2 linked regions of the Planctopirus limnophila DSM 3776 genome follow. The protein of the gene in region 1 binds, or shares a complex with, the protein of each later gene. Links are inferred from orthologs where the notes say so. Each region holds a gene or a part of one and is shown on either strand. Other genes may lie near its edges.

Region 1 (7,461 bases):
CGCGGGACGAGCTTGTGGAGCAGATGGCCGCGCTGCGGGTGCCGCTGGTCGACTGGCCGCTGGTGGCGAAGGACGACTGAAGGAAGGTGAACTCCCCACAGATGGCCTCGCACCGCCGCCTCCACTGAATCCGCCACCACCACCACCGACTCGACCACCGCCGCCCCCACCTCCACCGCCACGGCCACCACCACCACCGCGCCCAAAAACCTGAGTTTCAGCAAGTATCGTCAAACTTGCGATCACCAGACCTGTCAGAATCCATGCGTAAGTCTTCATCGGGATGTCTCCGGTTGTGAATTCAATTCATCAGTCGATCAAGACGATTACTGCAATGGTGCCGGTGGGCGTCGAACCACCCGTACCGAGGCATCAGGCTGGATTTCATTGCCAATCAGCAGGTTTCTGGAATCGATCTGGAAGGAGTCGTTGTCAAATAACGTGATCTGCCGCGTAACCGAGACTCGACGACCATCTGGCGTGACACCTTCGGCATTCACGATCCAGGCATCTTCCAATGGAGTCCACGTCGCTTCAGTAAATGCTCCACTCTGATCAAACGCCCACGAACGCACAGTACGCCGCAAGGGATCCCAGCCAATACGCTGCGATCCTTTCATCACCCCTCCCCACCGCGACTTCACAACATAATCCTGCATCAGATAATTGCCGTCTTCCGACCACTGGCAGGTGGTTTCGACACGTCCCTCAGGACTTTCGTCAACCCAGTGACCAACCAGCCATTCCAGAGCCTGAAGCTCTTCATGGGCAGTCGCCTCTGTCGATTCAGCCGGAAAATCACGGACACTGGCCATCAGCCACTTTCCGTCACGTTTAAGATGCACCACCGCATAGGGAGATCGCGAACCTGGCTGGCTCGGATCCAGAGTCGTCATGCTATACCCATCTTCAACCGCCACATCCGGACTGATCAATCGCAGCGATGTCAACGTCACGGCGATCTGAGCTTTGGGATAATCCTTGAACAATTCCGCAAATCGGCTTTCGATATTCGCACGACCTTCCAGAATGTTCCCTTCCTCATCCACGGTCTCAGCCAACTCTGTGAATTGCGCTGCAATCGCTTTCGCATCTCCTGCATTAAAAGCTCTCTCAAATCCAGCGGCAGAGGCTTTCAATTCCTCCAGATCGGTTGACTCATTCAGCTTTTTCGACTGAGGAACTTCCTGGGAATTGGCTGGTTCAAGACTTTGTGCCTGCCAGATCGTCAGACTCAAAGTGAAAACAGCCAGCAAAGCGAACACAAATCGAGTACGCATGAGAGCTTCTCCTGGTGTGTGGCAACTGGCGCGACAACCGCATGATCACCATGCTGTGAAGACGATTTTGATTCTCTGCCTCGCGAAACAGTTTGTCACGAAGAATGCCTCGCGATTATTCATCTCGCTGAATAAACACTTTTAGCAGTCAAAAATTGTTTATTCCCAGCCCATGCGCGTGCCCTGCCACCACACCTGACTTTGTCTTAGGCGTCGGGTGGCTGGGGTTGAGCGTCTTCGCGAACCCCCAGTTCGTGTCGAAAATCGCTGGGGCTTGAAGGCTCACTCTTAGCCGCCCGCCGCGCAGTCGCTTAATGGTATCCGTATTACTTCATCACACTTTTCCCTAACTGTTATCCGCCGAATTTGTGACATGGGTGGTTCGCAGATGTCCGCCGTGGGTATAGCCACTTTGCGTAATCAACCGGGCCGAACGACTGAATGTGAGATAGTTCCACGCCCATTGAATCAGCACCAGAATACGGCTTTCAAAGCTGACGATTTGAATCAGATGAATAAACAGCCACAGGATCCAGGCAATGAGTCCTGTGAACTTCCATGTTCCAATCTGCGCGATCGCTGCCTTCCGGCCAATCGTGGCCATGCTCCCCAGATCGGTATAGGTGAACGGTGATAAAGAAACGTTTTGAAAGCGCGATTGAATCGCTTTAGCCACATATTTCCCCTGCTGCATTGCCGCCGGAGCCACACCAGGAACGGCCTGCCCACTGGGAAGTTTGAAATGGGCCATATCCCCAATCACATAAACTTGAGGATGTCCCGGCAGCGTGAGATCGCTTTGAACTTCAATCCGTCCTTGACGATCGAGTGGCGCACCAGTGGCTTCCGAAAGCAATTTTGCAAGTGGTGAAGCCGTCACACCCGCCGCCCAAAGGACATTCGCCGCAGCGATCTGTTCGACTCCCTGTGCCGTCATCACTTCTACACCCGAGGCATCCACTTTTTGAATTTTGACCTGCGTGCGGACTTCCACACCCATGTCCATCAGTTTCTTTTGCGCATTCAGCGCAAGGTCTTCGGCATACGCCATGAGAATGCGCGGGGCCGCATCGATCAGAATGATGCGGGTCTCGGCAGGATTAATAATGCGGAAATCATGCCGGAGTGTATGGCGGGCAATTTCAGCGAGAGTTCCCGCCAGTTCAACACCCGTCGGGCCGGCACCCACCACCACAAACGTCAGCAGATGTTCGCGGGCCTGAGGCGTCGGCAGCTTATCGGCCTCTTCAAAAGCCGTCAGGACACGCCCGCGGATCTCGATGGCATCCTCGACAGTTTTCAGACCCGGGGCATTTTCGGCCCATTGATCATTGCCGAAGTAGCCTGTCTTCGCACCCGCAGCCACCACCAGCGAATCAAATGCGAGTTCTCCTTCCTGGAGCAGAACCCGCCGCCTCGGCAGGTCAAACCCGATCACTTCATCCATGACCACATGGACATTTCTTTGCCTCGCAAAAATCGATCGCAAAGGGGCGGCAATATTTCCGGGAGATAACCCTCCCGTAGCCACTTGATAAAGCAGCGGCTGAAAGAGATGAAAATTCCGTCGATCCACTAGCGTAATATCAACCGGGGTTTTCCGCAGAGCTTTGGCCGTGGTCAGGCCTCCAAATCCGCCGCCGACAATCACCACGCGATGCTTACCAGAAAGGCTCATCAATTTGACTTTCGCTGAAGGACGATGGCCAGGGGCGTTTCAGAAATTCTCTGCATCATGATCATCGAAACGGCCACACACTCGTAACTGCATTCAATGGTCACTTTAATGCTTCACAGTGCCCAGTTCCCCTGACAAATCGACGTTCCGGAAGTTTGAACAACCACTGGAACTGAGATTCTGTGAACGACTGGTCATTGCAAACCTCTTTGATTTATGAGTTTACGGCAAACAGCCCGCTTCCTTGCGACTCGATTTTGTGGAAGTTACACTCTCCATACCGCAAAAGTTTGGTGGAATTGTGTTTTTTCGAGCACAGCCTGCACAAAATCATTTGCATCTCACATGGCAGTTGAACACTTGTGAGTCAAAATTCAGGATATTGCTCCCCGCTCGTTGGGTGGTGGCTCTTCAAATAGAGAAGAATTCAAGGTTAGGCCGATGAAAAAAGACATTCACCCCCAGTATCGCGAAGTTGTCTTTCTGGACATGTCCACGGGCGAAAAGTTCGTCACTCGCTCGACAATCAAGACCGAAAAAACCGGTGATTACGAAGGGCGTCAGCTTCCACTGGTGACGGTCGATATCAGCTCGCTCTCCCACCCCTTCTTCACCGGCAAGCAGAAGTTCATCGATACTGCGGGTCGCGTTGAGAAGTTCCAGAAGAAGTACAACTGGGATAAACGCGAAAAGAAGTAGTGATCAGAGTCCTCCGGGGCTGTTGGCTGGGCCGATTTCATGGCTCCTGCCGGCTGCTGCCGTACCTCATTGCCGTCGGGTCGGCTGATCCGACGGCATTGCCGTTTTCTGGTGGCTAATCAATGAGAGTTCCCGATCCATCGGTATAGCTCACAATCAACGCCAGATTCCTGCTTCCATGAGCGACTTGATGCTCTGATCATCTCTTGTCCTTCTATCGTCCGGATTTTGCCATGACAACCCGCATGTTCCCCACACTTCAGGCCAAGCTCGCACGCTTCGAAGAGCTGGAAGCACAACTTCAGGATCCGGAAGTGCTGGCGGATGTCAGCAAGATGCTGGAAATTCAGCGAGAGCACGGAGGCTTATCAAAAATTGCCTCGACCGTTCGTGAATTCAACACCTTGCAGGACGATCTGCTCGCTGCAGAAACCATGCTGGCGGAAGCCACCGATGATGAAACCAAAGAGATTGCGCAAGCCGAAATCGATGAACTGAAGCCCCGCTTCGAACCACTGAAGACCGAACTCGAAGACATGGTGACCGCCGGCGATTCGCTCACTCGCGGCAGCCTGATCATGGAAATTCGTGCGGGAACAGGCGGAGATGAAGCCGCTCTGTTTGCCCGCGATCTCTATGAAATGTACACCCGGTACGTCGATCTCCAGGGCTGGAAATACGAAGTCATGGAGTTAACCACGTCCGAACTGGGTGGTCTTAAGGAAGTCGTAATCACCATCACCGGTTCCGGCGCCTATCACCGCTTACAGTTTGAAAGTGGCGGGCATCGTGTCCAGCGTGTTCCGGAAACGGAAACTCAGGGCCGTGTCCACACCAGTGCTGCGACAGTCGCCGTCATGGCGGAAGCCAGTGAAATCGATGTCGAGATCCGTGATGAAGATCTTCGAATCGATACCATGCGTGCCGGCGGCCCCGGTGGTCAAAAAGTGAATAAGACCGAATCCGCCGTGCGTATTACCCACATTCCCTCGGGCTTGGTGGTGCGTATTCAGGATGAAAAAAGTCAGCACAAAAACAAAGCCAAAGCACTGCGCGTCCTGCGATCCCGGCTCATGGAATTAAGGGAGTCTCAGGCTCATGCAGTCCGGGCCGAACAGCGGCGAACTCTCGTGGGGTCTGGTGATCGAAGCGAACGCATCCGCACGTACAACTTCCCTCAGAACCGCCTCACAGATCATCGCATCGGCCTGACCGTTTACAAACTCGATCAGATCATGCAGGGAAATCTCGATGAGCTGATCAATCCGATTCTGGCGTTCGATCGCGAAGAACGCCTCAAGGGCAATGTGGCGCCCAGTAATTGAAGCAATTCCCGGAATTGCTTCAATTACTGCAGACTCATCTGCTCATCGATCATCACCACTGTGTGCCATTCTTGCAGCTCTGGGCAAGCATGTCTTCGCGACCAACAACTCGCTGTTATTTCCTGGGAAGCCGATGACTTATCCGCTCACCCCTCTTCCAGGCAGCGTTCGCACTGTTAACTACGAAATCCGCAGGCAGTATATCCTTATAAGCAAAATGTGTTCTTTTGTGCAGTATTCACATCGATTTCATGCCACTCTACCGATGAAATCGATCCTATCGCCCACTCATCGGCCATTTTTGCCGACAGAACGGCTCTTCCGCTCTTCTCTTCGTCTTGACGATTCGCGACTCCTTTGGGAAATTCCCTGAACGAGCGGGCATACGTTCCCGAAAACTTGCCATGAAGGCATGTTCGAAGAAACGGGCCTCTGCAGTATCAGATCTGTGTCTTGGCTGACCAGTTTTTGATCTACGGCGGATCTGCACCGCATTGTGAATGTTGAAACCCGGCTTGCAAAGGAGTGCCCGCGCCGTGAACATCGTTATTCGTCCGCTGCATCAACTGGCCCGTGTGGCCCTTGTCCTGGCTGTCTCTTTTGCTGCCATCAACATCAGCCAGCCAGCATTGGCTCAGGCACCTGCTGCGGATGCTGCTCGTGCTCACAAAGTGGCACTGATCGACATGGCCGTGATCTTCAAGCAGTACAAAAAGTTTGAAGTCCTCCGCGAAGACCTCAAGGCCGAAATCGAGCAGAGCGAAGTCAAAGCCAAGGAAATGGCCACCAACCTTCAGGCCCTTCAGCAGAAAATGAAGAGCTTCAAAGAAGGCAGCCCCGAATTCTCGGCTACCGAAAAGCAACTCGCCACATCATCTGCCGAATTCGAAGCCTTTCGCCGCTCCGCCCAGCGTGAGTTCCTCAAAAAGGAAAGCGAAATTTATCACACAGTCTACCTCGAAGTGACTGATGCCGTCGCCAAGTATGCCCAGTACTACAAGTACACACTGGTCTTGCGGTTCAGCAGCGAAGAGCTCGATCGTGACAATCCTCAGGGATTGATCCAGGGCATGAACCGCCAGGTCGTCTACTTCGAAGCTGAAAACGATATTACTCAGCCCGTGCTGAAGTATCTGAACCAGAAGTTTACAGGTGCCGCTGGCGCAGCAGCCCCACGAGCTGCAGAAGCCACCCGCCCTGGAACATCTCGCTAATCATAAGCAAAGTCACGCCACAGGTCTTAAGTCATTACGACCTGTGGCTCTCTTGCTCTCGTGACTAAGATATCTACAGACTCAGAATTCATGTTGCATCGCTTGCGAGTTCCTGCTGCATCCTAAATTACGATGTAGCTTGATTAACCGGTCTTCTTCCCCGATGGAGCAGGTCATGCGCGCGCCCAGACGCCAGAGAACACTGGAACGGGCCGTTGAAATGAGTGGGATCGGCTTCTTTACGAATGCCGATGTCACCATTTCGTTTCATCCGCAGGCCGAAGGAATGGGGATCAGCTTCCAGCGGACAGATCTCAAATCGACCGGCCCTGTGCAGGCTCGTATTGAGAACGTCATCCGCAAAGAGCGTCGCACCGCCATTTCACAAGGTGGAGTCACTGTCGAGTTGATCGAACATGTGATGGCTGCCCTCGCTGGTCTGCAGATTGATAATTGCCTGGTACGTCTCAATGCTCCAGAACCTCCAGGCTGTGATGGATCAAGCCTCGATTTCGTACAGTGCCTGCTCGATGGTGGGATTGTCGAACAGAATGCCTATCGCGACCTGATCGTGGTCACCCAGCCTCAGGCAATTGTGACCGAAAACGACTCGGTCGCTTTGTCAGCCAGTCCCATCAGTCGGCATGGCCTGGTGATTACTTACGAACTCGATTACGGCCCGCGCTCACCAATCAAACCTCAGTCCTTTTCGCTGGAAGTCACCCCCGAGACATTTATTACCCTGGTGGCTTTTGCTCGGACCTTCGTCGCTGAAGAGGAAGTCAAATATCTTCAAAGCCAGGGTTACGGCCAGCGTGTCACAGAAAAAGATCTTCTCATTTTTGGCCCTGATGGCCCGATTGGAAACGCACTGCGGACGCGAGATGAATGCGTCCGCCACAAGATTCTCGATTGTATTGGCGATTTCGCCCTGATTGGCTGTGATCTGCATGGCCACTTCCGGGCCTTCCGCACCGGGCACCATCACAATCACCAGATTATTGAACGGATCAAGCAGACTCACGAAATCATTCGGGCTCCTGAATATGTATGTTTCCAACCCCACTTCCCTTTAAAAGATTTACCGCAAGAGATGGCCTTACAGTCCTAGGTTGATTGCGTATAACCTTTGATGTGAAAACGAGAATCATCACGTTTCCAGATTGATCGAGAGTATCCGCAGAAAGCACTTTTACCACCTTCCCACCACATGAAAGACGCTGCGGCCCTTCGTGAAGCAGCTTGCAGAACTCAACATTCCGCAA
Region 2 (7,580 bases), 3.9 Mb from region 1 along the record:
AGCCTGAAACATCGCCAGCGATTCGTCATAGCGGTTCTGTTTTCCGTAAACGAGACCGAGATTCAAATGGGCCACTCGGTGTTTGTTATCGGATTCGATGGCCTGCTTCAGATAGCCTTCGGCCCGGTCGAGTTCGCCGCGGAGAAAGTGAGAATAACCGACGTCGCTGAGGAGATTGGCATCTGTGGGCTTTCGTTGCATCGCCACGCGATAGTGTTGATCAGCCAGACGGTAATCTTCTCGACGGTCGGCGATCACAGCCAGACGATGATGAGCTTCTGCGTGTTGAGGCTCACTTAAGAGGACACTTTCGTAAGCGTCGACGGCCTGATCCCACTTCTGTTGCGATTCGTACTTGGCCCCATCTCTCATGAGATCACGAATCGATCGATTGGATGACAGGCGTGTGTTATCTCCAAACGGTTGATCCGGGTTTTCGAGCCGAGTGTCTTTTTTCTTTGAAGGAGAAGTTCCAGAACCACCGCGAAAGGCGACGGGAGTCTCTTTGCGAGAGCCCAGCAGATCTTCCAGCTCTTCCTGCTTGGGAGATTTCTTCCCGTCTGATTTGGAACTGGCAATTTTCGAGTTTGTGCTATCGGTGGATTTGGATTTCGAGCCGAAGAGACTCCCCTTCGAGGATGCGCACCCGGAGAAGGCGATCAGAACCGCCAGGGCCATGCCGATGATTTGTGGTCGCATACCCACCATCCTTGGTGTGCTACATTGAAGGCTCATCCTTGAGCCTGCTGGAAATTCTTCCCGGATTTGTAATGCCAGGAGAGATCTTCCGTGTCGACAAACTCCACGATTTGACGAACGAAAAAACAGGCGATCCTTGCCGATTTTTTTCGTTTCAGGCGGAACGTATTCGTTTCGACAAATCTTGTCGAGAGGAAGTCCGGGAGTGAGTGCACAGAAAATAATCGCTCAGCTCAAGAACGCTGATTCCAGTGTCATATCCTGGTGAGCCATGTAATTCAGGACTTCTTCCGCTTACTGGAAGCTGAAGAGTCGGAGTTTTGGGAAGGCTGGTTAAACTGGAGGTAGGATTTCTGTCGAGCGGCGGCATCGTGCCCAACTGGCGGCTGGGGTGGCGTAAAATCTGGCCATGAGAAACCAAAGTTGTAGCCACTATGGGGAGTCGCCCCATAGTGTGGCGACTGAGCAATGGAGGGATCGACCATGCCATCCTGTGGCGAAGTCCCTGTTTGAGACTGACTGCCAGAGGGGGAATCAACCGGGAGATGCATGCCCGGCGGTGGAGTTCCCGGAACCACAGTCGCGTGGCCGGGTGTCCCCATGGCGGTATGCTGGTGGAATTGCAGCGCTTTGTAATAGGTACTGCTGAACCCGCCCGGCTGATGGTAATCGGGCATCATGAAGCAGGAAGAACTGCTCGCACTCAACGATATCCACAGCATTCCTGCAATTGCACGCCTGGGCGTGAATTTTACCAGCAGCCAGCTTTGCTGATCATGTGCAAGCATGGCAGGTTCACATTCCTTGGGTGATCAGATTCACCAGCCGTTCAAGAGCCCGTTTCGATATCGAGATTATCGACAAAGAGAGGCGGGAGACTTCGCCGGAATACGGGATGATCTCAATCCGTGCCAATGATCGGCAATCTTGGCCGATAAACCGTCCCTTGAGCGACACCGTGGCGATGTGCAGCGACGTTTTGACGAGGTTCATTGAAAGTTTTCGCGAAGGCACCAGCAGTCTTAAAGTGAGAATTCATTCAGGGCGAGCGATGTGAGCGCAATTGCGGCTGTCTCTGTCCTCAATACAAATTGCCCCAGTCGCACAGGGCGCGCACCAGAGGTCATCAATTGCGATTCTTCTTCAGAAGTCCAGCCCCCTTCCGGGCCAATCAGAATCGCTAACGATGTATTTTCTAATGGCATGCGGGAATTTGCAGAGGCGATCGGCTGTGAATCGTTGGAGGCTTTTCGAGCGACAAGCGGAGCTTGCAAACTGCCGAACCATTGGGTCGGATGGTCTTTCCTGTTCAACCAGTCGGTCAAGCGCGCTGGTTCTTCGATCTCCATCAGCCAGTCGCGATGGGATTGTTTACAGGCACTGATCACGGTTTGCCGGAGTCTTTCCAGTTTGCTTTCTCGCGGATCGACGACCGATCTTTGAGTGATCAGCGGAACAAATCTCGATACGCCCAGTTCTGTCAGCTTTTCAACCATCCAATCGAGCCGATCCCCTTTGGGAGTCGCGACCAGCAGTGTCAATTGCAGAGCGGGTGGTGATGAGTGCTGGATGCCACTCACGATTCTGAGACCGACATCTTTGCGACCGGGACGGATGACTTCGGCTGTAGCCGAGTTTCCGTGCCCATCAAAGAGCACAATTTGCTGACCTGTTTTAACACGCAGCACATGGAGTGCGTGATGCGCTTCCGATCCTTCCAGGAGGAGTTCTCCAGAATCGAGAGGCTTCAGCAATTCGGGATGAAAAAATCGAGACATGACAGCCGCCAGCAATCGACAGTTCAAACTGCCAAAGTAAGTTCAGAAATCAGCCATTCAGGATCTTTTCTGCAGTTTCAGCACTCGCGGCAGTTGTGAAAGATCTTTGACAACCTGCACCAGCGACCAGTCAGGCTGGGCTTGTGCGTAATTCATCAGGGCTGGTGCCTGCTCGGAAGTGAATTCGAGAAGCATCCATCCCCCGGGAAGCAAATGTTTCGCTCCTTCAGCAATGAGAGGTCGCAGCAGATCCATGCCATCGGCCCCTCCGTCCAGTGCCAGCCTTGGCTCATGCCGGCGAACATCTTCCTCGAGTGATTCGATATCCGCAGTGGGAATGTAAGGGGGATTCGAAACAATCAGGTCAAAGGGTGGTTCGTTCTCCAGTGGTTCCAGTAGCGAGCCTTGCCGCAATTCCACGCGGTCGGCCAATGAATGACGTGCGAGATTTTGCCTCGCCACCGCCAGAGCTTTATCGGATAGATCCGTCGCAATCAGTTGGGCTGTGGGAAGCTGCCGGGCCAGAGTAATGGCCAGGCATCCTGAACCTGTACACAGATCGACAATCCGCCAAGAGCGAGATGCGACAGAAGCGGTGTCATCTGCGGGTGTGGGTTTGAGGCAGGAAATCGCTTCGACGATCAGTGTTTCTGAATCAGGTCGTGGAATGAGGACATCGGCATTCACAGAAAAAGAGAGACTGAAGAATTCGCGTTCACCCACCAGATAAGCGACAGGCTCTTGCCTGGCTCGCCTTTGGACGAGGTCGCGCATGCTGGCGCGAACTTCTTCCGTGAGTTCTTCATCATAGTGAGTGTAAAGCTGAATGCGATGACACTGACGGGCATGTGCCAGAAGAACTTCGGCATCCAGGCGCGGAGTGGCTGAGCCATGCTTTTTCAGATGAGCCGTCGTCCATTCCAGAACCTTGCGGATGGTCCATTGGCCGGAGTTTGCGGAAGCCTGAGAATCTGCAGTCACATTATCTCACTGGTAAAACAGACGCTGTTCGATCAAATTCCTCCCCAAGCGAGCAGCACCAGAGCTTATGACACCCAGATTCTGAAGCACGGGATTCAATGTCTATTGAACCAGCATTGGAGGAACTTTCCTACTGAAGGGGAGTGGAACTGGAAAGGGGGCAAGAGATTCTGGCGAACCGCCGCCAACGCGCATTCCCTGATTTCACTCAACAGCGTATGCGACACTTCCGTCTTTCGTGCCTTGCTTACGGCACGCTTTTGATTGACAAGAAGCTCCAGGCGTTGCACCGCCTATTGACGATTCCTTACGATAGAACAATCCCCATAAATACAGAGTCTTATTTAGATTTTTTCGATACAGGTGAACCCTTGAGTTCGAAATGGCTTTGCGTTGAATGATTGGATTTGTTCAGCACGGGTGAGTAATCCGTAACGGCAATCGTGCCATCCGTCTGGAATTCGAGCAATCTTAACCAGCCGTCACCGCCATGGGGCCTCACCTGGTAATTTACCAGCATCTGATGCACATCTCTGCCATCTGGTGTCTGGCTGGTGAGCCGCCCGAGGCCATCGTTCAGGACATGGCCATTGAGTGTGAGAATAAAGTTCTCATGCTGACTGACCAGCTGTTCCCACAGCTCGGCTCCATCGGTCACGTCGTCTCCAGTATTCTTTGCCACGGCGTAAGCATGCGGATTCCAGTTCTGCTTAGTCCCCAGGTTTTTCCAGTCATAGCGAGTATCATCATAGTACATATAGGCATGGGTAATCAGTATGACTTCATGAGCAGGATGGGCTTTGGCCACTTCGTTCGCCCAGCGGACCACATCCTTGCGTGGGCCAAATTCGAGGCATAGCACCAGAAACTTGCGTCCAGCGGTTTCAAAGTGATGATAGCTGTTCTCCATCCGCCCAGGCTCTTTGTCGTAGATTCCACCGAACGTGGGGAGATCTTGGAAACTGGCCAGTGGAAAGTATTCTGAAAAAAGTGTCTTGCGATCAGTGGCGCTTCCACCGGCACTGTAATCGTGATTCCCTGGCACCATAAAGTAGGGCACCTGCCCATCCAGTTGTTGCATAGCCGCCCGAGCAAGTTCCCATTCGATTTTTGAACTGGTGTTCGTGATATCTCCCAGATGCAAGACGGCCGCAATGTTTCGAGAGGCTTTTTGCTCGACAATCCAGCGAGTCTGGGCCAGAAAGGTTTCTGGAAATTTCTGGCTGTAGTTTTGCGTATCCGGGAGAACGGCAATCGTAAAGCTGCCAGGTTGAATCGCTGCTGGTGGGCCATCCACGAGCTTAGCGTCCTGGTAAGGATCGTTTTCGACGGCAACAGCCAGTTGCTGAATGGAGGGGAGAATCATTCCCGAGGCGGCGAGTTGAAGAATGGTGCGACGGCTGATTTCCGACATCGGATTCGATTCCTGAAGCAGGTTCTATCGTTGAAGCGAGTGCCTGATGGTCTGCGCTACTCATGAATAGAGACCTTAACTTGCGAGAGATTTCAAGTCTTCGCCGGACCACAAAAGCTCATCAAAATTTGATCTTCTCCCGGCAAGAATCTTTCTTTAGGCAACGATCCAACTCCAGGCGAAGATCCTGCTTTAAGCAAAGATTTCGGAGACAACGTGACCGAGCGCTGCAGCGAGTGGTCGATTGCCGCGATCTCGAAGTTCTGTCTCTGGTGGAACTCCGATCGCAGAGAACATCGTCGCTGCGAGATCGTCCAAAGCCACAGGATCTTTCTCAGGGAAAGCACCGGTCTTATCGGATGTGCCATGGACGTAGCCTTTTTTCGTCCCTCCACCCGCCAGCAGCACACTATAGCACTGCGGCCAGTGATCCCGGCTGATATTGGCATTGAGCCGGGGCGTGCGACCAAATTCGCCCATCCAGACAATGAGCGTCTGGTCGAGCAGGCCGCGTTCTTCCAGATCGAGAATCAATGTCGGTAATGTCTGATCCAGTAAGGGGAGGTGATAATCTTTGAGAATGGGATACATGCGGGTGTTATCAAATCCGTGGGTATCCCAGCCCTCTTCTTTACGTCGGCCACCAATACTCTTCGAGTAGTAGACACTGACAAACTTGACGCCGCGCTCGACGAGACGGCGTGCCAGGAGACAGCCTTGGCCATACTCCGTGCGACCATAGCGATCTCTAACGCTTGCTGACTCTTCATCAATCGCAAATGCCTGGCGGATTTTTGGCGAGTTCAGCATTGATACAGCACGGGAGTAATAATCTTCGAGGCCGCGTGCAGCGACTGCTGCATCGCCGAGTTTGGCCTGAGCGTTGATCATCTGCTGCAGTTGCCGACGATTTTCGAGCCGTGCCGTCGAAACGCCGGCTGGCAGGCTGAGTTCCGGCAAGCCGAAGCCTGGGGCATTTGGGTCAGCGGTGACGAGAAGAGGATCGTGCACTTTCCCCAGAAAGCTCGCGTGCTGGCCGGGGGTCACTTCGCCATCGCGAATGACGTGTGGGTAAGCCACAAATGTCGGCATGCCATTGGTATTGGGTGCATATCGATCCACCACAGAACCATAAGCCGGGAAGAGATCGAGCGTGTCGCGCAGGCGGATATCATCGACAGCGGGTGGATGGCCGGTGAGTGCATAGTAGGAGGCACTGTTGTGGTTCTTCATGGTGTGCCACACTGTGCGGAGCAATGTAACGCGATTCATGACCTCTGCCATTCGGGGCAGGTGCTCGCAGATTGACAGTCCTGGGACGGATGTCGAGATCGTTTCAAACTGGCTGCGGGTGCCATCCGGTGCCAGTGGCTTCATGTCGAAGGTATCAACATGGCTTGGCCCACCAAACTGGTAAAGAAAGATGACAGACTTCGCCGTCGACATGGCGGCCGGTAACTCAGCAGCCGCTTGATCCTGAGCGGCCAGCCACCGAGGTAAGGTCAACCCAAAACCAGCCATGCCACCGGCCGTTAATAACTGACGGCGAGGAAGTTTCTGACTCAACAATTTCTGTAGATGATGATTCATATTGCTACCACTCACTATCGCTTGCAAAAACCATCACTACAGAAACATAAGATGAATCGGCGGGCCAACTCTCAAGTAACGGGCGCTAATGCCTCAATAAAAATTCATCACTATTGAGCAAGGCCCATAGAATGTCTTCAAAGCCCTCACGAGGCGTGGGTGACTTCTCGATGTATTTCCTATGCGTTTCCGCTTCCAGGGAAGTGGGTGCTCGACTGATTGTGCGCCAGTAAAGTTCTTCAATGGCCGAGGGATCAGTCTCGCGATGATCTGTAGCGAGTGTTTTCAGAATGTTATCTGGATTGGTCACCCACTCCTGAATGAGTTTGCCGCCAATCAATTGAAATGTCTGGGTCAGTGTCGTTTCGGTGGTTCGCTCGCAATCGCACGATTGCAATCGTTGTGGCCGACCAAATTCTCGTAGAAATCGATCTGCCAAAGTGGTCTTTCCTCGCCGGAAAGCCATGGCCTGGACCCCTGGCAAGGCCTGAGCCCGCTGGATCTGCGGATGATCAGCAAAGTTTGGCCTTACGTCCGTCGCCTGACTGATGGCGTCGAGTAACTGCTCGGCACTTAATCGTTTGACGTAGCTATGCGAAAAGAAAACTTCGTCTCGCGAATTGCTGGGATTTGTTGTCGAACTCGATTGATAGACGGCTGAATTCGCAATCGTGTTCACCAGCCACTTCAGATCGCAATTGTGATGAACGAACTCGTCACTCAGCCAGCTGAGGAGTTCCGGGTGAGCGGCGGGGTTCGTGGCGCGAAAATCATCCACAGGCTCGACAATCCCTCGCCCCAGCATTTGCTGCCAGACACGATTGACGAAGACTTCGACAAACCGGCGATTATTCCTGCTCGCCAGCCACTGGGCCATGGGGAGCAATCGATCTTCCTCGGCATTCAAGGGCGGTAACTGATGATCAAGCAGACTCGGCTGCCTGGGCTGCCCTGTGCGAGGATCAGGAAACTGCTCTTTCATTTTCAGCAGAATAATCTGTTCGCCTTTGAACTCGTGCGCGTCATTAGTATCACCCCGCTGGTTTTCGACGATCTGGTAATCGATCTGCGAGAAAACATTCGACCAGGCGTAATAATCGTTCTGGCTCCATTGGTCG

Evidence for each region.
Region 2: the proteins of prfA (region 1) and prmC are in contact, whole or in part, in a crystal structure (PDB 2B3T), measured with the Escherichia coli proteins. The link is inferred for Planctopirus limnophila DSM 3776 from one-to-one orthologs.

The regions. Positions count from the first base shown.
Region 1 is NC_014148.1:1,177,331-1,184,791, reverse strand. What follows is about bases 3,093-5,936. They hold prfA (peptide chain release factor 1), read left to right. Parts: upstream 3,093-3,890; coding sequence 3,891-4,982; downstream 4,983-5,936. Other genes in these bases: PLIM_RS04790 (OmpH family outer membrane protein), read left to right, coding at 5,519-5,936; PLIM_RS04805 (type B 50S ribosomal protein L31), read left to right, coding at 3,400-3,657. In the rest of the region: PLIM_RS04820 (tetratricopeptide repeat protein), read right to left, coding at 1-279; PLIM_RS04815 (YybH family protein), read right to left, coding at 327-1,280; PLIM_RS04810 (NAD(P)/FAD-dependent oxidoreductase), read right to left, coding at 1,627-2,958; more of PLIM_RS04790, read left to right, coding at 5,937-6,196; PLIM_RS04785 (UDP-3-O-acyl-N-acetylglucosamine deacetylase), read left to right, coding at 6,372-7,307. UniProt on the Escherichia coli protein: Peptide chain release factor 1 directs the termination of translation in response to the peptide chain termination codons UAG and UAA.
Region 2 is NC_014148.1:5,093,422-5,101,001, reverse strand. What follows is about bases 1,497-4,459. They hold prmC (peptide chain release factor N(5)-glutamine methyltransferase), read right to left. Parts: upstream 3,459-4,459; coding sequence 2,535-3,458; downstream 1,497-2,534. Other genes in these bases: PLIM_RS20425 (metallophosphoesterase), read right to left, coding at 3,799-4,459; PLIM_RS20435 (RsmE family RNA methyltransferase), read right to left, coding at 1,722-2,477; PLIM_RS20440 (hypothetical protein), read right to left, coding at 1,497-1,692. Also shown: PLIM_RS20450 (tetratricopeptide repeat protein), read right to left, coding at 1-699; PLIM_RS20445 (hypothetical protein), read right to left, coding at 978-1,487; more of PLIM_RS20440, read right to left, coding at 1,495-1,496; more of PLIM_RS20425, read right to left, coding at 4,460-4,872; PLIM_RS20420 (DUF1501 domain-containing protein), read right to left, coding at 5,065-6,462; PLIM_RS20415 (DUF1549 and DUF1553 domain-containing protein), read right to left, coding at 6,548-7,580. UniProt on the Escherichia coli protein: Methylates the class 1 translation termination release factors RF1/PrfA and RF2/PrfB on the glutamine residue of the universally conserved GGQ motif, i.e. on 'Gln-235' in RF1 and on 'Gln-252' in RF2.